DNA from 3 places in the Nonomuraea maheshkhaliensis genome. Region 3 is predicted to be linked to each of the others. Evidence: riboswitches for the same ligand, from Rfam matches in the RefSeq annotation. Region 3 holds a riboswitch; each other region holds the start of a gene.

Region 1 (6,416 bases), on a different contig from region 3:
GCGAGTCTGACGGACGCGCAGATCGCCGACCTGCACGAGGCCATCGTCACCACGCTGGCCGACGCGGTCGAGCGGGCCCACGGGCTGGCGGCCAAGGATCTGAAGGCGGAGAAGAAGTCGGGGCTGCGCGTGCACAACCGGGCGGGGCAGCCGTGCGACGTGTGCGGCGACACGATCAGGGAGGTCTCGTTCGCCGACTCCTCGCTCCAGTACTGCCCCACGTGCCAGACGGGCGGCAAGCCGCTGGCCGACCGCCGCCTGTCCAAACTTCTCAAATAGCCGCTCGGGCCGCCGGTTCGGACCGGCCCCGTCCTGGCCGTGTGCTTCAATGGCTTCACGCGGCGCTGAGTGCGCAGTCTCTCGTTCGCGTGCGCAGGCCGCTCACGGCGACGAGCGCGCCCAGCAGCGTGGCCGTGACGGGCACCAGCAGCGCCGTACGCATCGCGGCCAGCCCGGCCTCGGGATCCGTGGCTCCGCCCAGGGCGGCCACGTTGACCGCGGTCACCATCGACAGGCCCAGCGCCGCCCCGAACTGGAACGAGGAGTTGATCAGCCCGCCCGCCAGCCCCTGCTCGTGCTCGGCGACGCCGTCCGTGGCCACGATGGTCACCGGGCCGTAGACGAAGGCGAACATCAGGCCGATGAGCAGCATGGAGGGCAGCATGGCCGCGTACGTCCAGTCGAGCCCCACCCCGAGGAACAGCGCGTAGGCCAGCAGGCCCGACAGCAGGCCGCCGAGCACGACCCTGGCGCTGCCGTACCGGTTGACCAGCCAGGGCGTGAGCACCGGAGCGAGCACCACGTCGATGGCCGCCGCCAGCAGGGCCAGGCCGGTCTGCACGGTCGACCACCCGCGCAGCTCCTGAAGGTAGAGCGTGACCAGGAACTGGAAGCCGAAGAACGAGGCCGTGAGCAGGGCGGCCATCAGGTTGGCCCGGATCAGCGGAGCCGAGCGCAGCAGACCGAGGCGGACGAGCGGACTGGCCGACCGGCGCTCGACGGCGGTGAACGCCGCCACCAGCGCGAGACCGCCGGCGAAGGCCGCCACCGTGAGGGGCCAGCCGTCGGCCGGGTGCTCAAGCCGTACGACGCCGTACGCCAGCAGCATCATCGCGCCCGTGATCGTCACCGCGCCCAGCACGTCGAACCCGCCGGCCGCCGGCCGGTGCTCCCTGGCCGGCTCCCTGATCAGGGGGACGGCGGCGATCAGGATGAGCAGCGACATCAGCACGGGCGCGAAGAACACCCAGCGCCAGCCGATCGCGGTCAGCAGCCCGCCGGCCACGAGCCCGAGGGCGAAGCCGCCCGCCGCCGTGCCCGCGTAGATGAGCAGCGCCTTGTTGCGCAGCCGGCCTTCGGGAAAGGTCGTGGTGATCAGCGAGAGCCCGGCCGGCGTCAGGAACGCGGCGGCCACCCCCGTGACGAACCTGGCCAGCAGCAGCACCCACCCCTCGTTCGCGAAACCGCCGAGCCCCGAGAAGACCAGGAACACCACCAGCCAGAGCAGGAACATCCGCCGCCGTCCCAGCAGGTCGGCCGCCCGGCCGCCGAGCAGCATGAAACCGCCGTAGCCGAGCACGTACGCGCTCACGACCCCGCTCAGCATGCCCGTGGACAGCCCCAGATCGGCCCTGATGGCCGGCAGGGCGATGTTCAGCATGGCCACGTCGATGCCCTCAAGGAAGATGGCGCCGCACAGAACGATCAGCGCGCCCCACGATCGGGCGGGAACAGACATCGCAAGACCCCCGGTTACTTCTTTGCATATCGGTTATCTCTTGTAACCGTTCACATCATGGGTCAGCATGAAAGACGATGGAAGACGGCACTTTCGAATCACTCGGTTACCGCGAAGGCACCATGGACGACTACGACGTTTGGCAGTGGGACACCCGGGAGGACTGCGAGGTCAGGCAGATCCTCGACCGCATCGCGGACAAGTGGTCGCTGCTGGTCATCGCCCTGCTCGACTGCCAGAGCCTGCGCTTCACCCAGTTGCGCCGCGAGATCGACGGCGTCAGCCAGCGCATGCTCAGCGTCACTCTGCGCCAGCTCGAACGCGACGGCCTGGTCAGCCGCACGGTCCACCCCGTGGTGCCGCCCCGGGTGGACTACGCGCTGACGCCGCTCGGCCGTACGCTGCACGAGACCATCAAGTCCCTGGTCACGTGGACCGAGGCGCACCAGCAGGAGATCGCTGCGGCGCGTGCCGCCTACGACGCGCGGCGCGAGATGATGGAGTCATGACCGTTCCCGAGATCGAGGCGGGCGCCGTTCCCGCCGATGCCTACCTGCTCGACGTCCGCGAGCAGGACGAATGGGTGGCGGGCCACGCGCCGCAGGCCGTCCACATCCCCATGACCCAGATTCAGGGCCGGGTCGACGAGGTCCCCGCCGACACGACCGTCTACGTCGTCTGCCGCGTGGGCGGCCGGTCGATGCAGGTCGCGGCCTGGCTCAACCAGCTCGGGCGCGACGCGATCAACGTCGGCGGCGGCATGCAGTCGTGGGAGTTCTCCCGTCGGCCGATGGTGAGCGAGACGGGACAACAGCCGTTCGTCGCCTGAATCGGTAGCAAGGCCCCCACTATGGCGGTTCTGCCGCCATTAAGGCATGATGAGGGCGCAAATTACATATCGTCGCGGGAGCTCGGGGTGCCGGGCTGAGAGGGCAGCCACTGATCCGCTGCCGACCGCCGGAACCTGTCCGGATAATGCCGGCGTAGGGAGTGTGCGATGTCGCACGGCGTCGAAGAAGTCCCCCTGACCCTCGAAGGCGAAGCGCCGAAGACTCTGGGCGTGCTCGATCAGGGTGCGCTCTGGGCGAATCTCGGAGTGAGCCTCCTCGGCTTCTCCGGCGCCCTGTTCCTGATCAACCCGCTCGGCGACGCCCCGCTCACCCTGGGCGCCGCGCTCGTGGCCACGGTGGTGGGCAGCCTGATCGGCACCGCCATGGTGGGCCTGTCGGCCATTCCCGGCACCCGCACTGGGCAGCCGGCCATGGTGCTGCTGCGCGGCCTGTTCGGTGCCAGGATCTCCTACGTGCCGACGGTGCTGAACATCGTCCAGATGCTCGGCTGGGGCGCCTTCGAGCTCTGGGTGATCGCCAAAGGCGCCACGGCGATCTTCGGTTCGGTGCCGTACCAGGTGTGGGTGATCGTGGCCGGGGTGCTGACCACCGCGCTGACCATCTGGCCGCTCGGCTCGATCCGGCTGCTGCGCCGGTACGTCACCGTCGGCGTGATCATCGCGATGGTCTGGTTCACGGTGTTCTTCCTGCGCGAGGCGCCCCCGCAGACCGGCGGGACGTGGACGGCCTTCCCCGCTGCGGTCGACTACGTGATCGCGCTGTCGGTGTCCTGGGTGCCCATGGCCGCGGACTTCGCCCGCCACTCGCGCTCCAGCAGGGCCGCCTTCACCGGCGTGGTCGGCGGCTACACCCTGGCCCAGGTCGCCTGCCTCGGGCTCGGCGTCTACGCGGTGGCGCTCGCGGGCGTCGCCGCGGTGCAGACCGACGGGACCGCGGTGTTCGGCTCGTTCGTGGCGATGCCGCTGGGCGCGCTGTTCTTCGGCATCCTGGTCCTGCGCGAGACCGACCAGTCCTTCGCCAATGTCTACTCGACCACGATGTCGCTGCAGAACCTGCTGCCGCGGATGGACCGGCGCGTCTTCTCCGTGCTCATCGGCGTGCTCACCGTGGTGATCGCGCTGCTGGTGGACGTCACGTCGTACGGCGCGTTCCTGGGCGTGATCGGGGCCGTGTTCGTGCCGATGTTCGCCGTGCTGGCCGTCGACTACTTCGTGCTGCGCCGCGGCGCCGGCTGGAACACCGCGGAGGACGCGCCCTCACGCTGGTCGATGGTGGTGCCGTGGGCGCTCGGCTTCGTGGCCTACTGGCTGACCACCTCGACGCCGACGGTTGAGGCGTGGGACGGGATCTGGGCGAGCCTGCGCGAGGCCATCGGCTTCACCCGGCAGACGTGGATGAACGGCGCGCTCGGCGGGGCCTTGGTGGCCGCGCTCGTCACACTGCTCATCGGCCTGGCGCTGCGCCGGCCCGCTGTTCGACGTTGAGCAGGTGCTGCTTGGCAACGGCCCCACCCGCGTAGTCGCCGAGCGCGCCGTCCTCGCGCACCACCCGGTGGCAGGGCACGATCACGCAGACGGGGTTGGAGGACAGCGCGTTGCCGATCGCGCGCAGCGCGCGCGGCCGGCCGATGCTCTGGCCGATCTCCTCCAGCGTCGTGGTCGTGCCGTAGGGGACGGCCATCGTCTTCTGCAGCACCGTGCGAGCGAACGGCGTCGCCAGCGCCAGATCCACCGGCAGCGTGAACGCCCGCAGCCGCCCGGAGAAGTAGGCGTCCAGCTCTCTGCGCACCGGGTCCAGCCGCCTCGCGTCGGGCCCGATGAAGCTGCCCACATGCCTGCTGACCAGCTCGAAGACGTTGTTTTCCGCCTCGAAGCTGCACGCCGCGACACCCTTGCCCGTCACGGCCAGCACCAACCGGCCCACGGCGCCGTCATAGGTGCCGAAAGCGATGTCAGGCGGCGTATCACCTCGATAGGTGCTAGAGGTCACACGCAGCAGGGCATCGAGATCGTTGCTCGACATACCCTCAACCTCCACCCGCCGGAATCACCGTGACCGCAGCGTATCGGACGGATCGCCCGACGCACCCACCGCGCCACGTGCACTATGGAGTAGTGGGGGACGAATGGGCCGGTAGTGACGATGAGATCGCTCGCGCGGCGCTTGACAGCTCGCCCAACGCCGTCGTGGCGCTCGACCGGGACCAGAGCGTCCTGGTGTGGAACGCCGCCGCCGAGCGCGTGTTCGGCTGGGCGGCCGAGGAGGTGCTGGGGCGCAGGGCGCCGATCGTGCCCGACGAGCTGACCGCGGAGCACAACGCCGTGCTGGAGCGCGTACGCACCGGGGAGCCGGTCTCGCTGCGCACCAAGCGGCTGCACAGCGACGGCGCCCTGCTCGACCTGCGCGTCGACATCAGCGCGCTGCGGTTGGGCAGCGCCGTGGGCGGCTACGTGTGCGTGTATCACCCGGCGCAGGCCGACGAGCTGGCCAGGAACCGGATGGCCCGCCGGGCCAGGCTCGTGCGCCGGCTCACCGACGTGGTCGGCGACATCAACTCCGAGCTGGAGCTGTCGGCCGTGCTCGACCGGATCTCGGCCAACCTCACCGAGCTGACCGGGGCGGACGCCGGCGGGTTCGTGCTCATCGAGGGTGACCGGCTGCGGCTGGTGAGCACGTACCAGCTGCCCGACTCGATCAGAGGCACCACCACCGACCTGCGCACGAGCCTGGTGGACCGGCTCTTACGCACCGGCAAGACCGTCATGCTGGAGTCCGACGGGCTCGACGACCTGGTGTGGGCTCGGCTGCGCGGCCTGCACACGGTCGCGCTGGGCCTGGCCGCCGTGGGCGGGCGGCCGTACGGCGCGCTGTACGCGCTGTTCGCCCGGCGCAACCCCGGCCACCTGGAGCTGGAGCTGCTGGAACTGCTGGCCGGGCACGCGGGCATCGCCGTCGGCAACGCGGTGGCCTACCAGGAGGCGGTACGCCAGCGGGCGCACGAGCGGGCCGTGTTCGACGCCAGCGCCGACGGCATCGCCGTGCTCGACCAGGACGGCCTGGTGGTGCGCTGGAACCCGGCCGCGGCCGGACTGACCGCGCTGGCCCCCGAGTCCGTCATCGGCGCCCCGCCCCCGTTCCCGCTGCCCAAGCCCGGCGAGAAGGTCACCTTCCAGATGGAGAACGGCAGGTGGCTGGACGTGGTGAGCGCGCAGATCGAGGAGACGGGCGAGGTGGTCGTGGACTTCCGCGACGTCACCTCGGCCAAGGAACTGGAGGAGGCCAAGGACCTCTTCCTGGCCACGACCAGCCACGAGCTGCGGACGCCGATCACGATCGTGCGGGGCTTCGCCAGCACGCTGGACGCGCGCTGGGACAAGATGGCCGACGCCGAGCGCCGCGCCGCCGTGCACACGATCGCCGAGCGCTCCAGGTCGCTGGGCGAGCTCATGGACCACCTGCTGCTGGGGGCCAGGGCGGGGGCCGACGAGCTCAAGGTGCGGATCGAGGAGGTCGATCTGGCCGAGCGGATCGACGCGGCCACGCTGGGCCTGCCGGCGCTGTCGGACAAACACCGCGTGGAGGTGGACATCGCCCGGGGGTTGCCGCTCGTGCTCGGTGATCCCTTGGCCACGGACATCATTCTCGGTCAGCTCTTGGAGAACGCCTTCAAGTACTCGCCGAAGGGCGGGCTCATCAGCGTCGCCGCCTGGCCGGACGGTGAGAACGTGGTCGTCGTCGTGGACGACGAGGGCGTCGGTATCGCCCCTGGTGACCGGGAGCGGATCTTTGAGCGCTTCGTCCAGGTGGACAGCGGCGACCGGAGACGG
Region 2 (6,416 bases), on a different contig from region 3:
GCGGCTTCCCCGTACGCGCGTCGAGCACCAAGTGCGGCCCCGGCCCCCACTGTTGAGGGGCAGCGCGGGGCCGGAGCCGCACTGCTGGACCTGTGATGACCCGACCCTGACCAGGGAGTTTCTATGTCTGCTGAGAGTCTGCTCACCCAAGACCCGCTCAAGTGGAAGGTCGCGTGGCGGCTGGAGAAGTACTGGGGCGACGACATCGGCCCCGACGCCCTGCCCTACGACGTGATCGAGCGCGAGGGCAACGCCCTCATGCACGGCGGAGCCTCCGCGATCTGGCAGATGCTGATCGGCAACGGCACCGCGGCGGCCAGTCAGCCGCTCACCTACTACAACGAGGCCAACGCGCACCTCGGCGTCGGAGACTCCACCACCGCTGAAGCCAAGACGCAGACCGACCTCCAGGCCGCGACCAACAAGCTGCGCAAGGCCATGGACGCGGGCTTCCCGCAGCACACGGACGGCACAGGCGGCACCACCAACTCGACGATCACCTTCAGAGCGACGTTCGCGACCAGCGAGGCCAACCACGCCTGGAACGAATGGGCGATCTTCAACGGTGCCGCGGGCGGCCGGATGCTCAACAGTAGATGATCAAGGGAACGCGTATGGTACGCAGATTCCGTCTCAACGTGCCGAGCGGTGCCGCAAGGTGTCACGCCGGAATGATCATGGAAACAAGCAAAAGGCCAGGTCAGACGATGTCTGACCTGGCCGTCGAAATGGTGCCCCCTGTAGGATTCGAACCTACGCACCCGGCTCCGGAGGCCGGTGCTCTATCCCCTGAGCTAAGGGGGCGCGTCGAGTGAAAGGCTATCAGTATCCCGGCACTGCTCGGCACCAGATAAAGGTCCTTGAACACTTCCCGCGAAACCCGGCGTGACGGGGCCACTACAGGTTAGCTTTGCGCCCGTGGGCGAGGTTCTTGGGAAAGTACTGGTCGTGGATGACGATGAGGTCATCCGGCAGCTCATCGCGGTCAACCTGAACCTGGAGGGGTTCGAGGTGTCCACCGCCACGGATGGGCAGGATTGTCTGGATCGGGTGCTCGACGTGATGCCGGATGTCATCACGCTCGATGTGATGATGCCGTTCCTGGACGGGTGGACGACGGCGCATCGGTTGCGTACCGAGGAGGCCACCAGTCACATCAAGGTCGTGCTCATCACGGCCAGGGCTCAGGATGATGACCGGACCCGGGGACTGGGGATCGGGGTGGACGCCTACCTGACCAAGCCGTTCGATCCGGCTGAGTTGATCGAGGTCGTGCGTGATCTGGCCGTGAGGGGTCGGGGGCGTAGCTGATCCCTGCCTTCTGGGGCCCGCTAACTGATCGGGTGATTTCGGCTGTCGGCGAGGGGTGCGGGCTTGGGTGCCGCGTTCTTGGTGGATTGTTCGTACGCTGGCCGCAGGACCTCCTCCCCGCGAAAGGCTGGACCACGTGCGTAGTTCCATCTTCAACAACCTCGACTCCCAGCAGCTCCCTCCGGGCTTCGCCCTTGAGAACCACAAGATGTTGCGAGTCCAGCTCCCTCACGAGGTGCTTGCCAAGCAGGGGTCCATGGTGGCTTTTCAGGGGCAGATGGACTTCGACTACGAGGGGTCGGGCGGGCTCGGGAAGTTGTTCAAGAAGGCCATGACGGGGGAGGGCGCCTCGTTGATGCGGGTACGGGGCGAGGGGCAGCTCTATCTGGCGGACAACGCCGATGACATTCATCTGTTCTTTCTTGAGAACGAGGGGCTCACGGTCAACGGGCGTAACCTGCTGGCGTTCCAGCCGCAGCTCAGCTGGGACATCAAGCGGGTCCAGGGGGCCGGCGTGGCGGCCGGTGGGTTGTTCAACACGACGGTTACCGGGACCGGGTGGGTGGCGGTGACGACGCATGGCACGCCGGTGTTGCTCGACGCCGCGCGGATGCCGACGTTCGCGGATGGGCAGTCGGCCGTGTGCTGGAGCACGGGGCTGGAAGTCGGGATCAACCGGACGATGAAGGTGGGAGCGTTGATCGGGCGGGGGAGTGGGGAGGCCATGCAGTTGGCGTTCAGGGGGCAGGGGTTCGTGTTGGTGCAGGCCAGTGAAGGGGCTCCGGTCCCGGCTCCCTCCGCTTGAGGCCCACGCCAGTGCCTTCCCCGCCAGGCGGGATGGACAGGCGGCTGGGCGCGGTACCGGGTGATCGAGCCCGCACCCGAGGGCCGGACCGAGCTGGTCAGCGCCCTGCGTGGGCACGACGTCGCGCAGGCCGCCAAGTGCCTGATCGTGATGGTCAAGGGGGCAAGAAGCAGAGCGGGGCGGCTTGATCGTTCTGTGGCGCTGGTGACCGAGGACTACGTTCGGCCGGCGGCGCCGCGGGTGGCCGATATTACGGCCCCTGGTAGCTGATCGGCGGTCGGCGTCAGGCGGTCGCGCCGAGGGCCGTGATCGGGCTGGGTGCGGTGTCGGTGTCGGTGCCGGTCCTGGTCAAGCTGCGCAGGTGGGCGTGGGGGCGGTGTTGGTGCTGGTCCAGGAGGCGAGGAAGCCGAACGTGATCGACGCCCCCGGCGCGATCTGCCCGTTCCAGCCGGCGTTCCGTACCGTCACCGCGGAGCCGTTCGCGCTCAGCGTCCCGCCCCACAGCTGGGTGATCCGCTGGCCGTCGGCGAACGTCCACGCCACCGTCCAGGTGCTGATCGGCGAGGTGCCGGTGTTCGTGACGGTGACCTCGGCCTGGAAGCCGCCCTGCCACTGGCCGGTGCGCTGGTACGCGGCGGCGCATCCCCCAGAAGGGGGCGGTGGTGTCACAGTGCTGCCGAGGGCGTCCACCAGGGGCGGGTACCACTTGTCGGACATCTTCTGGTCGCCCGCCGCGTTCGGGTGCACCCCGTCGTAGGTGTCGGTGGCGGTGTTGAAGCCCGTCCACTGGTCCACGACCGTGATCGGCGACTGCGGGGTGGTCGTGGCGGCGGCCCAGGCGGGGATGGCGTTGTTGAGGGTCACGGTCCGCTGGGCGCAGTCGGCGCAGCTGGAGGGGTTCATGGGGATGATCTTGGCGACGAGGATCCTCATGTTCGGGTTGCTCGCCCGCATCTGGTTCACCATCGTGGTGAACGCGCTGAGGATCGTCGCCGGGGCGATGTTGCTCCATACGTCGTTGGTGCCGAAGTGCATGAGCACCACGTCGGGCCGGGTGGCGGCGAGCCAGCCGGTCAGCAGGCCCTGGTTGGCCACATTGGTGGCCAGGTAGCCGCCGTGGCCCTCGTTGTCGCCGTCGTGCGCCACCGCACAGCCCTGGGGTGGCAGGGTGCCGACGAAGTCGACGTTCGTGTGGCCGGTGCTCTGGAGGCGGTTCCAGAGCAGGGCGCGCCAGCAGCCGGGGGAGCCGGTGATCGAGTCGCCCAGGGGCATGATCCTGATGGGGGCTGCGCTCGCGGTGGCCGTGGTGGCGAACAGCACCGCCGCGGCCAGCGCCACCATCGCGGCCAGCGCGGAGCCGATCTTGCGCATGGTCTGCTCTCCCGTCGTCAGCCTGCGCAGATCGTAGGATCGTGGGCCGCGCGACGGAAAGGATGACGCCTGAGAGAAACGCTTGACCTGGGGGTATGGATGTAACTTTCAGCTGCGGACCACCGCAAGCGGGCAGGGGACGTGGTGCAGGAGTGCCTGGCTGATCGAGCCGAGCAGCATCCCCGCCAACTGCCCATGCCCCCGCGACCCCACCACCAGCAGATCGGCGCCGGCGGCCGTCTCGCGGAGCACCTCGACCGGATGGCCGTGCACGACCTCCGTCACCACCTCGACGCCGGGATGCCGCTCCTGGTGCTCGGTCAGCGACTCCTTGAGCCGGCGCAGCGTGTGCTGCTCGCTGCCGCGGTCGGCCGGTGGGAAGCCGCCGGCCTGCGGCCAGGCCCACGCCTGTACGGCACGCAGCCGCGCCCCGCGCAGCTCCGCCTCGGTGAAGGCGAACTCCAACGCCTGCCCGGCGCTGGGCGAGCCGTCGGTGCCGGCGACGATGTCGCCTCGGACGGCCGGGGGACGTTCGTGGACGAGGACGACGTTCGTCCGCGCGTGCGCGGTGACGCCGTACGCGACGGATCCGACGAGCAGGCCGCGCACGCCGCCGATGCCGCTGCTGCCGACGACCAGCAGCTCGGCGTCCTCGGACGCCTTGATCAGCGCGGTACGGGGATCGCCCGGCAGCAGGACCTGCTCCACCGGCACCTGCGGCGACTCCCGCACGGCGCGGTCGCGGGCCGCCGCGAGCACGGTGGCAGCGCCCTCGCGCATCCACCGGGCGACCTCGGCGTAGCGTACGGTGTCCTCCTCGCACACCCACTTGGGCACGGCGTGCGCCACGGTCAGCGGCGATCCGCGCAGCGCGGCCTCGGCGGCGGCCCAGCCGGCGGCCTCAAGGCCGGCGCGGGAGCCGTCCACCCCGACGATGATCACGGTTCAGCTCCTCAGGACAGCGCGTAACATTCGACCTCGGCACGGCGGAACGAGATCCCCTTCGATTGGGAGTCACGGACGCAGGCGCGCTCGGACCTGCTGAGCCGCAGCGTGCCGCAGACGGTCACGCCGGAGTAGGTGCGGCAGTCGAGGCGCTTGTCGTCGGTGCCGACGCGGTACGTCTCTCTGACCGCGGCACGGCACTTGGCCTTGCCCGTGTCGGCGTAGCGGCACTGGGCGATGAGAGTGTCGTACTGTTCCTGGCTGACTTCGTGCTGGTCCATGCCGTCTCCGGCGGCTGCGGTGGCGCCGGACGCGGCCATCACGACGAGTAGTCCTGCGACAGCAGCGAATCTCTTCATGTTCCCCCTGATGGGGACCGTACCGCTCACGGCGATCGTCAAACCTCGGCGCCAGGTTTCGGGTGGGGGCGGGCGTGGGTACGATCATCGCCGTCCAACGCGGGAGCCCGGTGCAGACCGGGCTGAGAGGACGGCTGACAGCCGCCGACCGCCAGAACCTGCTCCGGGTAATGCCGGCGAAGGGAGTTTGCGCGATGAGCAGCGCGCGCTTTTCCAAGATCTACTCCGGTGACCTCCGCGTGCCGATGCGGCAGGTCCGGTTGTCCAACGGCTCGGCGGTGACGTTGTACGACACCTCGGGCCCCTACACCGACCCCTCCTTCGAGCCCGACCCGCGGCGTGGGCTGCCGCGCCTGCGCGAGGAGTGGATCGAGGCGCGGCGGGCGGCGGGTGAGCCGGTCACGCAGGTCGGCTGCGCCCGGCGCGGGCTGGTGACCAAGGAGATGGAGTTCGTGGCGGTGCGCGAGGGGGTGAGCGCCGAGTTCGTCCGGCAGGAGGTCGCGGCGGGCCGGGCCATCATCCCCGCGAACGTCAACCATCCCGAGTCGGAGCCGATGATCATCGGCCGGGAGTTCCTGGTCAAGATCAACGCCAACATCGGCAACTCCGCCGTCACCTCCTCGATCGAGGAGGAGGTCGAGAAGATGACCTGGGCCACCCGGTGGGGCGCCGACACGATCATGGACCTGTCGACCGGCGACGACATCCACGAGACCCGCGAGTGGATCCTGCGCAACTCGCCGGTGCCGGTCGGCACCGTGCCCATCTACCAGGCGCTGGAGAAGGTCAAGGGCCGGCCGGAACTGCTGTCGTGGGAGGTCTACCGCGACACGCTGGTCGAGCAGTGCGAGCAGGGCGTCGACTATGTGACGGTGCATGCGGGCGTGCGGCTTTCGTACGTGCCGCTCACCGCCACCCGCAAGACCGGGATCGTCTCGCGCGGCGGCTCGATCATGGCGGCCTGGTGCCTGGCGCACCATCGCGAGAGCTTCCTGTACGAGAACTTCGCCGAGATGTGCGAGATCCTGGCCCGCTACGACGTGTCGTTCTCGCTCGGCGACGGGCTGCGTCCCGGATCGATCGCCGACGCCAACGACGAGGCCCAGTTCGCCGAGCTGCGCACGCTGGGGGAGCTGACCGGCATCGCGCGCGAGCACGACGTCCAGGTGATGATCGAGGGGCCGGGCCACGTGCCCATGCACAAGATCAAGGAGAACGTCGACCTGCAGCGCGAGCTCTGCGACGACGCGCCGTTCTACACCCTGGGCCCGCTCGTGACCGACGTCGCGCCCGGATACGACCACATCACCTCGGGCATCGGGGCCGCCATGATCGGCTGGTTCGGCACCGCCATGCTCTGCTACGTCACCCCGAAGGAGCACCTCGGCCTGCCCGACAAGGACGACGTCAAGACCGGCGTGATCACGTACAAGATCGCCGCCCATGCCGCCGACCTGGCCAAGGGGCATGCGCGGGCGCAGGAGTGGGACGACGCGCTGTCCGACGCGCGCTTCGAGTTCCGCTGGGAGGACCAGTTCGACCTCTCGCTCGACCCCGACACCGCCCGCTCCTTCCACGACGAGACGCTGCCGGCGGCGCCGGCCAAGACGGCGCACTTCTGCTCG
Region 3 (6,416 bases):
TCGGCGTCTCGCCGTCGTACGGCTGCTGCCCTGTGACCAGCTCGAACAGCATGATGCCCGCGGCGTAGACGTCGCTGCGCACGTCGGCGGCGCCCGTGGTGACCTGCTCGGGGGCCATGTAGCCGATCGTGCCGATCATCACGCCGGTACGGGTCTGGTTGGTCGCCTCGATCGCCCTGGCCAGGCCGAAGTCGACGACCTTCACCCGGCCGTCGTCGGTCATGAGGACGTTTTCCGGCTTGACGTCGCGGTGCACGAGCCCGGCCCGGTGGGCGGCGCCGAGCGCGGCCAGCACCGGGATCATCAGCTCCAGCGCCTCGCGGGCGGGCAGCCTGCCGCGATCGCGCAGGATGTCGCGCAGCGTGCGGCCGGGGACGTATTCCATCGACAGGTAGACGACGTCGTTGTCGGTGCCCTGGTCGAAGACGTGCACCACATTGGGATGGGAGAGGCTGGCGACCGACTTCGCCTCGCCGATGAACCTTCTGACGAACGCCGGGTCCTCGGCGAGCGAGCGGTGCATGACCTTCAGCGCCACCGTCCGGTCGAGCCGGATGTCCAGCGCGAGGTAGACGGTCGCCATACCGCCCCGGGCGATTCGGCTCTCGATGCGGTAGCGCCCATCGAGGAGCCGCCCGACCAGGGGGTCCGCAGTCGTCGTATCCACCCCGCTGAGTTTACGGGCGTTTTGCCACTGGCAGGGCCCCACCGCCCGAAACCGATGCGGAGACGTTCTCGTCACGACGCCCCGCCGAACCCGTCCCGGCCCCCTCACACCCCTGAAACGCGGCTCTCCCGGTGCCCGTCCCGGCACCCTCCGTGACATCCCGCGACGGCGCCTCCGGCGTGTCGCGGTCCTGGCCGGGCGGGTCGTGGACGCGGATCCGGCCAGGCGCGTGGCGTACGGGAGGGAGGGGATCGGGCGGGCCGGCCGGGCCGTCGGGTCACGGCCGGGCGGGCCGGTCGGGTTACGGGGATGTCGGGGAGGATGCCTCGGCGTAGCGGCGGCGCGGGATGCGGCCCGCCTGGCGGGCCAGCCGCTCGGCCGCGAAGGCGCCCTTCATGGCCGCCGCCATGAGGTCGGGCCGCTGCGCCCTGGTCACGGCCGTGGCCAGGAGCACCGCGTCGCAGCCCAGCTCCATCGCCAGCGCGGCGTCACTGGCCGTGCCGATGCCCGCGTCGAGGATCACCGGCACGGACGCGGCCTCCACGATCAGCTCGATGCTGTGCGGGTTGCGGATGCCCAGCCCCGAGCCGATCGGCGCGCCCAGCGGCATCACCGCCGCGCACCCGGCCTGCTCAAGCCGCCGCGCCAGCGCCGGATCGTCCCCGATGTACGGCAGCACCACGAACCCGTCGCCCACCAGCCGCTCGGCCGCGTCGAACGTCTCGATCGGATCGGGCAGCAGGGTCCGCTCGTCGGCGATGACCTCCAGCTTGACCCAGTTCGTACCCAGGGCCTCCCTGGCCAGCCGGGCCGTCAGCACGGCCTCGCCCGCGGTGAAGCAGCCCGCCGTGTTGGGCAGCACCTTGATGTCGCGCCGGCGCAGCACGTCGAGCACGGAGCCGCGCGAACCCGGGTCGAGCCGCCGCATCGCCACCGTGGTCAGCTCGGTGCCCGACGCCGCGAGCGCCTGGTCCAGCACCTCCAGCGAGGGCGCGCCGCCGGTTCCCATGATGAGCCGGGAGGAGAACTTCTCCCCGGCGATGATCAGATCATCCACCTTGCACCGCCGTCAGGACCTCCACGCGGTCACTGTCGCCGAGCGCCGTCGTCTCCCAGGCGCTGCGGGTGACCACCTCGTCGTTCACGGCCACGGCCACTCCGGTGGTGGCCGTGGTCAATGTCTGTACGGCCTGCGCCACGGTCATGCCGTCGGCCACCTCGTGCGCGGACCCGTTGATGGTAACAATCATGAAATTCCCTGAAATCTCTCCGGCGAGCACAGCGCCGCCAGCTCGCCCTCCTCGCCCAGCAGGATGGCCGTCGTGAGCGGGGCCAGCAGCACGCCGCCCCGGTGGTGCCCGGTCGCGAACGTCAGCCCAGGCGTCCCGCTGGGGCCGATGACCGGCAGGTTGTCCGGCGTGCCCGGCCGCAGCCCCGCCACCACGTCGGCGACCTCCAGCTCGGTGACGCCGGGAACCAGCTCCCTGGCGTCGCGCAGCAGCTCGTAGAGCCCGCCGGCGGTCACCCTGGTGTCGAAGCCCAGCTCCTCCTGGGTGGCGCCGACCACCAGCTCGCCGTCGCCCCGGGGGACCAGGTAGACCGACGAGCCGTGCACGGTGCCGCGTACGCACCGGGTCAGCAGCGGCTGTGGCGAGCGCAGCCGCATGATCTGCCCCTTGACCGGCCGCACCGGCACCTCGGCCAGCTCGCCGCTCCACGCGCCGGCGGTCAGGACGACCCGCTCGGCCCTGATCTCGGCCCGGGTCTCCGCGCTGGTCGCCGTCCCAGTGCCTGTCCTGGTGCCCGCTCGGGTCTCCGCTTTGGCGCCCGGTCCGACTTCACCGTGCCCGCCGCCAGGCCCGATCCCGTACGGCTCCGGCGTCGCGAGGCGTACCCCCGTGACCCGGCCGTCTTCGCGCAGCAGCTCGGTGACGCGGGCGCGGACCACCTCGGCCCCGAGCCGCTCCAGCACGGCCAGCAGGGCCGCGGTCACCCGGCGCGGATCCACCCAGGCGTCGCCGGGCGCCAGCAGCCCGCCACGCACGGACGGGGCCAGCATGGGCTCCAGGCGGCGGCATTCGCGCCCGGTGAGCCGCTCGACCGGCAGCCCGAGCTTGTCCATGAACGCCGCCAGCTCGTCCAGCGCCGCCAGGTCGTCGGCCCCGAACGCGACGTCCAGCGTCCCGTCGGACCGCAGATCCAGCGCGAGCGCATCTCCTCCGTCCGCGCCGTCACCGGCGAGCCCGGCACCCGCGCGCAGCCTCGGGCCGGTGAGCCCGGCAGTCGCGCCCGGCCCCGCGCCGACGTCCGTACGCGGGCTCGCGAGCCCGGCGTCCTCGGTGAGTTCGGCGGCGAAGGCGGGCCAGCGGCGCAGCGACGCCACCCCGAGCCGCAGCAGCGGCGCCTCGGTGTAGGTCACCTCGCTGACCGGGGCCAGCATCCCCGCCGCGGCATAGGAGGCGCCCCGCCCCGGCGCCGGATCGACCACGGTGACCTCGCGCCCCTCACGGGCCAGCCGCCACGCCACGGAGAGGCCGACGACCCCGCCGCCCACGATCACATCCACCTGCGCTCCCTTCGCCGGCATGATCCGGATCAGGTGTCTTGCGGTCGAAGGCCCGTCACAGCCTTCCTCTCAGCCCGGTGAAACGGCCGGACTCCCGCGCGTCTTACCTCCACAGCCTACGGCCTCGGTGCGGCGGCCGTGCACCGCCCCCGTTATGGTCTTGAACGTGAACCATGTCGTGGTGGTGGGAGCGGGCCTGGCCGGACTGCGTACGGTCGAGGCCCTGCGAGGGCGCGGATTCACCGGCCGGATCACGCTGATGGGCGAGGAGCGCCATCGGCCCTACGACCGGCCGCCCCTGTCGAAGGCCGTGCTGAAGGGCGAGGCCGACACGAGCTTCGTCGACACCGACCTCGACGCCCTGGAGGTCGACTTCTGGCCGGGCGTCAGCGCCAAGTCGCTGCGCGCCGGCGTCGTGGAGACCACCGAGGGCGAGATCGGCTACGACGGCCTGGTCATCGCCACCGGCGCCGAGCCGATCAGGCTGCCGGGCGACGGCCTCCAGCACGTGCTGCGCACCCTCGACGACGCCCACGAGCTGCGCGCCGTGCTCGTCCCCGGCGCCCGCGTGGCGATCATCGGCGCCGGCTGGATCGGCGCCGAGGTGGCCACCGCGGCCCGCCGCGCCGGCTGCGAGGTGACGGTCGTCGAGAGCGCGCGGGCCCCGCTGAGCACCGCCGTCGGCGCCGAGATCGGCGCGCGCACCGTGCCCTGGTACGACGGCATCGACCTGCGCCTCGGGGCCATGGTCGACTCCGTGGACGAGGGCGGCGTGCGGCTGGTGGGCGGCGAGTTCATCGAGGCCCACGTGGTCGTCACCGGCATCGGCGTACGGCCCGCCGTCGGGTGGCTGGCCGAGGCCGACATCGACCTGCACAACGGCGTCGTCACCGACGAGCACCTGCGCGCCTCGCTGCCCGGCACCGTCGCCGTGGGCGACTGCGCCGCCTGGTGGTCGCGCCGCTGGGGCACCAGGCTCAGGGTCGAACACTGGGACACCGCGCTCAACGCCCCCGAGGTCGCCGCCGCGACGCTGCTGGGGGAGGAGGCGGTCTACGACCCGGTGCCCTACTTCTGGTCCGAGCAGTTCGGCCACATGATCCAGTACGCCGGACACCATCCGGCCGGCGAGCGGCTCGTCTACCGGGGCGAGCCCGAGGGCAAATGGTCGGCCGTCTGGCTCACCGAGGACGACACTCTGGCCGCCGTACTGGCCGTGGACCGGCCGCGCGACCTCGTACAGGGGCGGCGGATCATCGACGCCGGTCACCGTCTGGACACGGAACGCCTGGTAGATCCACAAGTCTCTCTACGGGATTGTGTTGTTTGAGCAAGCACGGCATGTGGTAGTTGTGGTTTCGTGACGCTTTCTGTTGCACAGATCGACCGGGAGACCGAGCAGCTCATCGACGAGTGGCTCACGCTCCCCGAAGTGGCCAGGCGCCTCGACCTTTCGATCGGCCGGGCCAAGCAGCTCCTGAAGGACCACAAGCTCCTCGGCGTGCGCCGGGGCGGCGGCGGGCCACAGGTGCCCGCGGTGTTCCTCGATGGGAAGGACGTGATGAAGGGCCTGCCCGGCACCCTGACGGTGTTGCAGGATGCCGGCTACGACGACGTGGAGTCGCTGCGCTGGCTCTTCACCCCCGACGAGTCGCTGCCAGGATCGCCCGTCGAGGCGATCAGGGCCGGCCGTCATACCGAGGTCAAGCGGCGTGCCCAAGCCCTCGCTTTCTGACGCGCGCCTCTATCTCTGCACAGACGGCCGCCGCGACCGCGGCGATCTGGCGGAGTTCCTCGACGCGGTGCTGGCCGGCGGCGTGGACATCATCCAGCTGCGGGAGAAGGGTCTTGAGGCACGCGAAGAACTCGCGCTCCTCGAGGTCTTCCGCGACGCCTGCGACCGGCACGGCAAGCTTCTGGCTGTCAACGACCGGGCGGACATCGCGTACGCCGCCCGCCCCGACGTGCTCCATCTGGGGCAGGACGACCTTCCTGTGACGGTCGCGCGAGAGATACTCGGCGACGACATCGTCATCGGACGGTCCACCCACTCCGCCGCCGAGGCTTCCGCCGCGGCCGTGGAGGAGGGCGTCGACTACTTCTGCTGCGGGCCCGTCTGGCCCACACCGACCAAGCCCGGCCGCCCGGCTCCCGGCCCGTCGCTGCTGCGGCACGCGGCGTCGCTGGGCACCTCGCGGCCGTGGTTCGGGATCGGCGGCATCGACCTCGCCAACCTGGACGAGGTGATGTCGTACGGGGTGAGCCGGGTGGTGGTCGTCCGCGCGATCACCGACGCCGACGACCCGGGCGCGGGCGCCGCCGAGTTCGCCAAACGCCTGCCGGCCGGCTGAACCGCCGAACACCGCCGACCGGCTGAACCGCCGGTCGGCCGTCGGCCGTGCGGCGGGTGAGCGGTCGGACGGCGGGCCGGTCGGCGAGCCGGCGGGGGGTCAGGTCTTGCGGCTGGTGGCGGCGATGGCCAGGTCGGTCAGCGCGGCGCGCGACTGCGGCGTGACCACGACCGCGCCGAGCGCCCCCAGCGCCTCGCCCAGGTAGTCGCCGATCAGGTCCTCGCACTCCCGCAGCGCTCCGGTGTCGTCGATGATCTGCCGCAGCGTCTCGATCCCGCCCTCGTCCAGCGCGGGATCACCGAGCAGCCGGCGCACGGTGCCGGCCTCGGCGGGCGAGGCCGCGGCCAGGGTGCGGGCCACCAGCATCGTCCGCTTGCCCTCCCGCAGGTCGTCGCCGGCGGGCTTGCCCGTCTGCGCCGGGTCGCCGAAGACCCCGAGGATGTCGTCGCGCAACTGGAACGCGATCCCGACCTGCCGCCCGAACCCGGCGCACAGCTCGTCCATCCACGGCGCCAGCTCCCGCCCGGCCAGCGCCAGCCCCAGCCTGAGCGGCTGCTCCACCGAGTATTTGCCGCTCTTGTACAGCGCCACCCGCAGCGCCGACTCGAACGAGTTCTCCCCGTGCGCCTGCTCCAGCAGGTCGAGATACTGGCCGCACATCAGCTCGGTGCGCATGTGGTCGTGGACGGGCTGGGCCGCCTCCAGCGACTCGCGCGGCAGCCCGCTGGCCCGCCACATCTCGCCCGACCAGATCAGCAGCAGGTTGCCCAGCAGGATCGCCGCGCCCTCGCCGAACTGCTCCGCCGAGCCGTGCCAGCCCGACTTCTCGTGC

What was found. A riboswitch is a leader RNA that binds a small molecule or an ion and turns the genes downstream of it on or off. The one in region 3 is predicted to bind thiamine pyrophosphate.
Region 1: another riboswitch for thiamine pyrophosphate. It lies ahead of ABFX54_RS06185 (purine-cytosine permease family protein); the one in region 3 lies ahead of ABFX54_RS22340 (FAD-dependent oxidoreductase).
Region 2: another riboswitch for thiamine pyrophosphate. It lies ahead of thiC (phosphomethylpyrimidine synthase ThiC); the one in region 3 lies ahead of ABFX54_RS22340 (FAD-dependent oxidoreductase).

What each region holds. Positions count from the first base shown of each region.
Region 1 is NZ_BAAAMU010000006.1:47,426-53,841, forward strand. Features, by position in the region: gene ABFX54_RS06165 (Fpg/Nei family DNA glycosylase) at 1-279, shown strand, start outside; gene ABFX54_RS06170 (MFS transporter) at 335-1,738, opposite strand; gene ABFX54_RS06175 (winged helix-turn-helix transcriptional regulator) at 1,816-2,247, shown strand; gene ABFX54_RS06180 (rhodanese-like domain-containing protein) at 2,244-2,567, shown strand; TPP riboswitch at 2,632-2,745, shown strand; gene ABFX54_RS06185 (purine-cytosine permease family protein) at 2,736-4,073, shown strand; gene ABFX54_RS06190 (methylated-DNA--[protein]-cysteine S-methyltransferase) at 4,033-4,611, opposite strand; gene ABFX54_RS06195 (sensor histidine kinase) at 4,704-6,416, shown strand, end outside.
Region 2 is NZ_BAAAMU010000015.1:50,745-57,160, forward strand. Features, by position in the region: gene ABFX54_RS12920 (hypothetical protein) at 124-600, shown strand; tRNA gene ABFX54_RS12925 (tRNA-Arg) at 730-804, opposite strand; gene ABFX54_RS12930 (response regulator transcription factor) at 919-1,311, shown strand; gene ABFX54_RS12935 (AIM24 family protein) at 1,448-2,116, shown strand; gene ABFX54_RS12940 (cellulose binding domain-containing protein) at 2,465-3,487, opposite strand; gene ABFX54_RS12945 (universal stress protein) at 3,596-4,429, opposite strand; gene ABFX54_RS12950 (hypothetical protein) at 4,441-4,791, opposite strand; TPP riboswitch at 4,881-4,993, shown strand; gene thiC (phosphomethylpyrimidine synthase ThiC) at 4,986-6,416, shown strand, end outside.
Region 3 is NZ_BAAAMU010000032.1:14,705-21,120, forward strand. Features, by position in the region: gene pknB (Stk1 family PASTA domain-containing Ser/Thr kinase) at 1-667, opposite strand, end outside; gene ABFX54_RS22330 (thiazole synthase) at 969-1,724, opposite strand; gene thiS (sulfur carrier protein ThiS) at 1,717-1,917, opposite strand; gene ABFX54_RS22340 (FAD-dependent oxidoreductase) at 1,914-3,233, opposite strand; TPP riboswitch at 3,223-3,341, opposite strand; gene ABFX54_RS22345 (NAD(P)/FAD-dependent oxidoreductase) at 3,400-4,563, shown strand; gene ABFX54_RS22350 (Rv2175c family DNA-binding protein) at 4,594-4,968, shown strand; gene thiE (thiamine phosphate synthase) at 4,946-5,584, shown strand; gene ABFX54_RS22360 (polyprenyl synthetase family protein) at 5,684-6,416, opposite strand, start outside.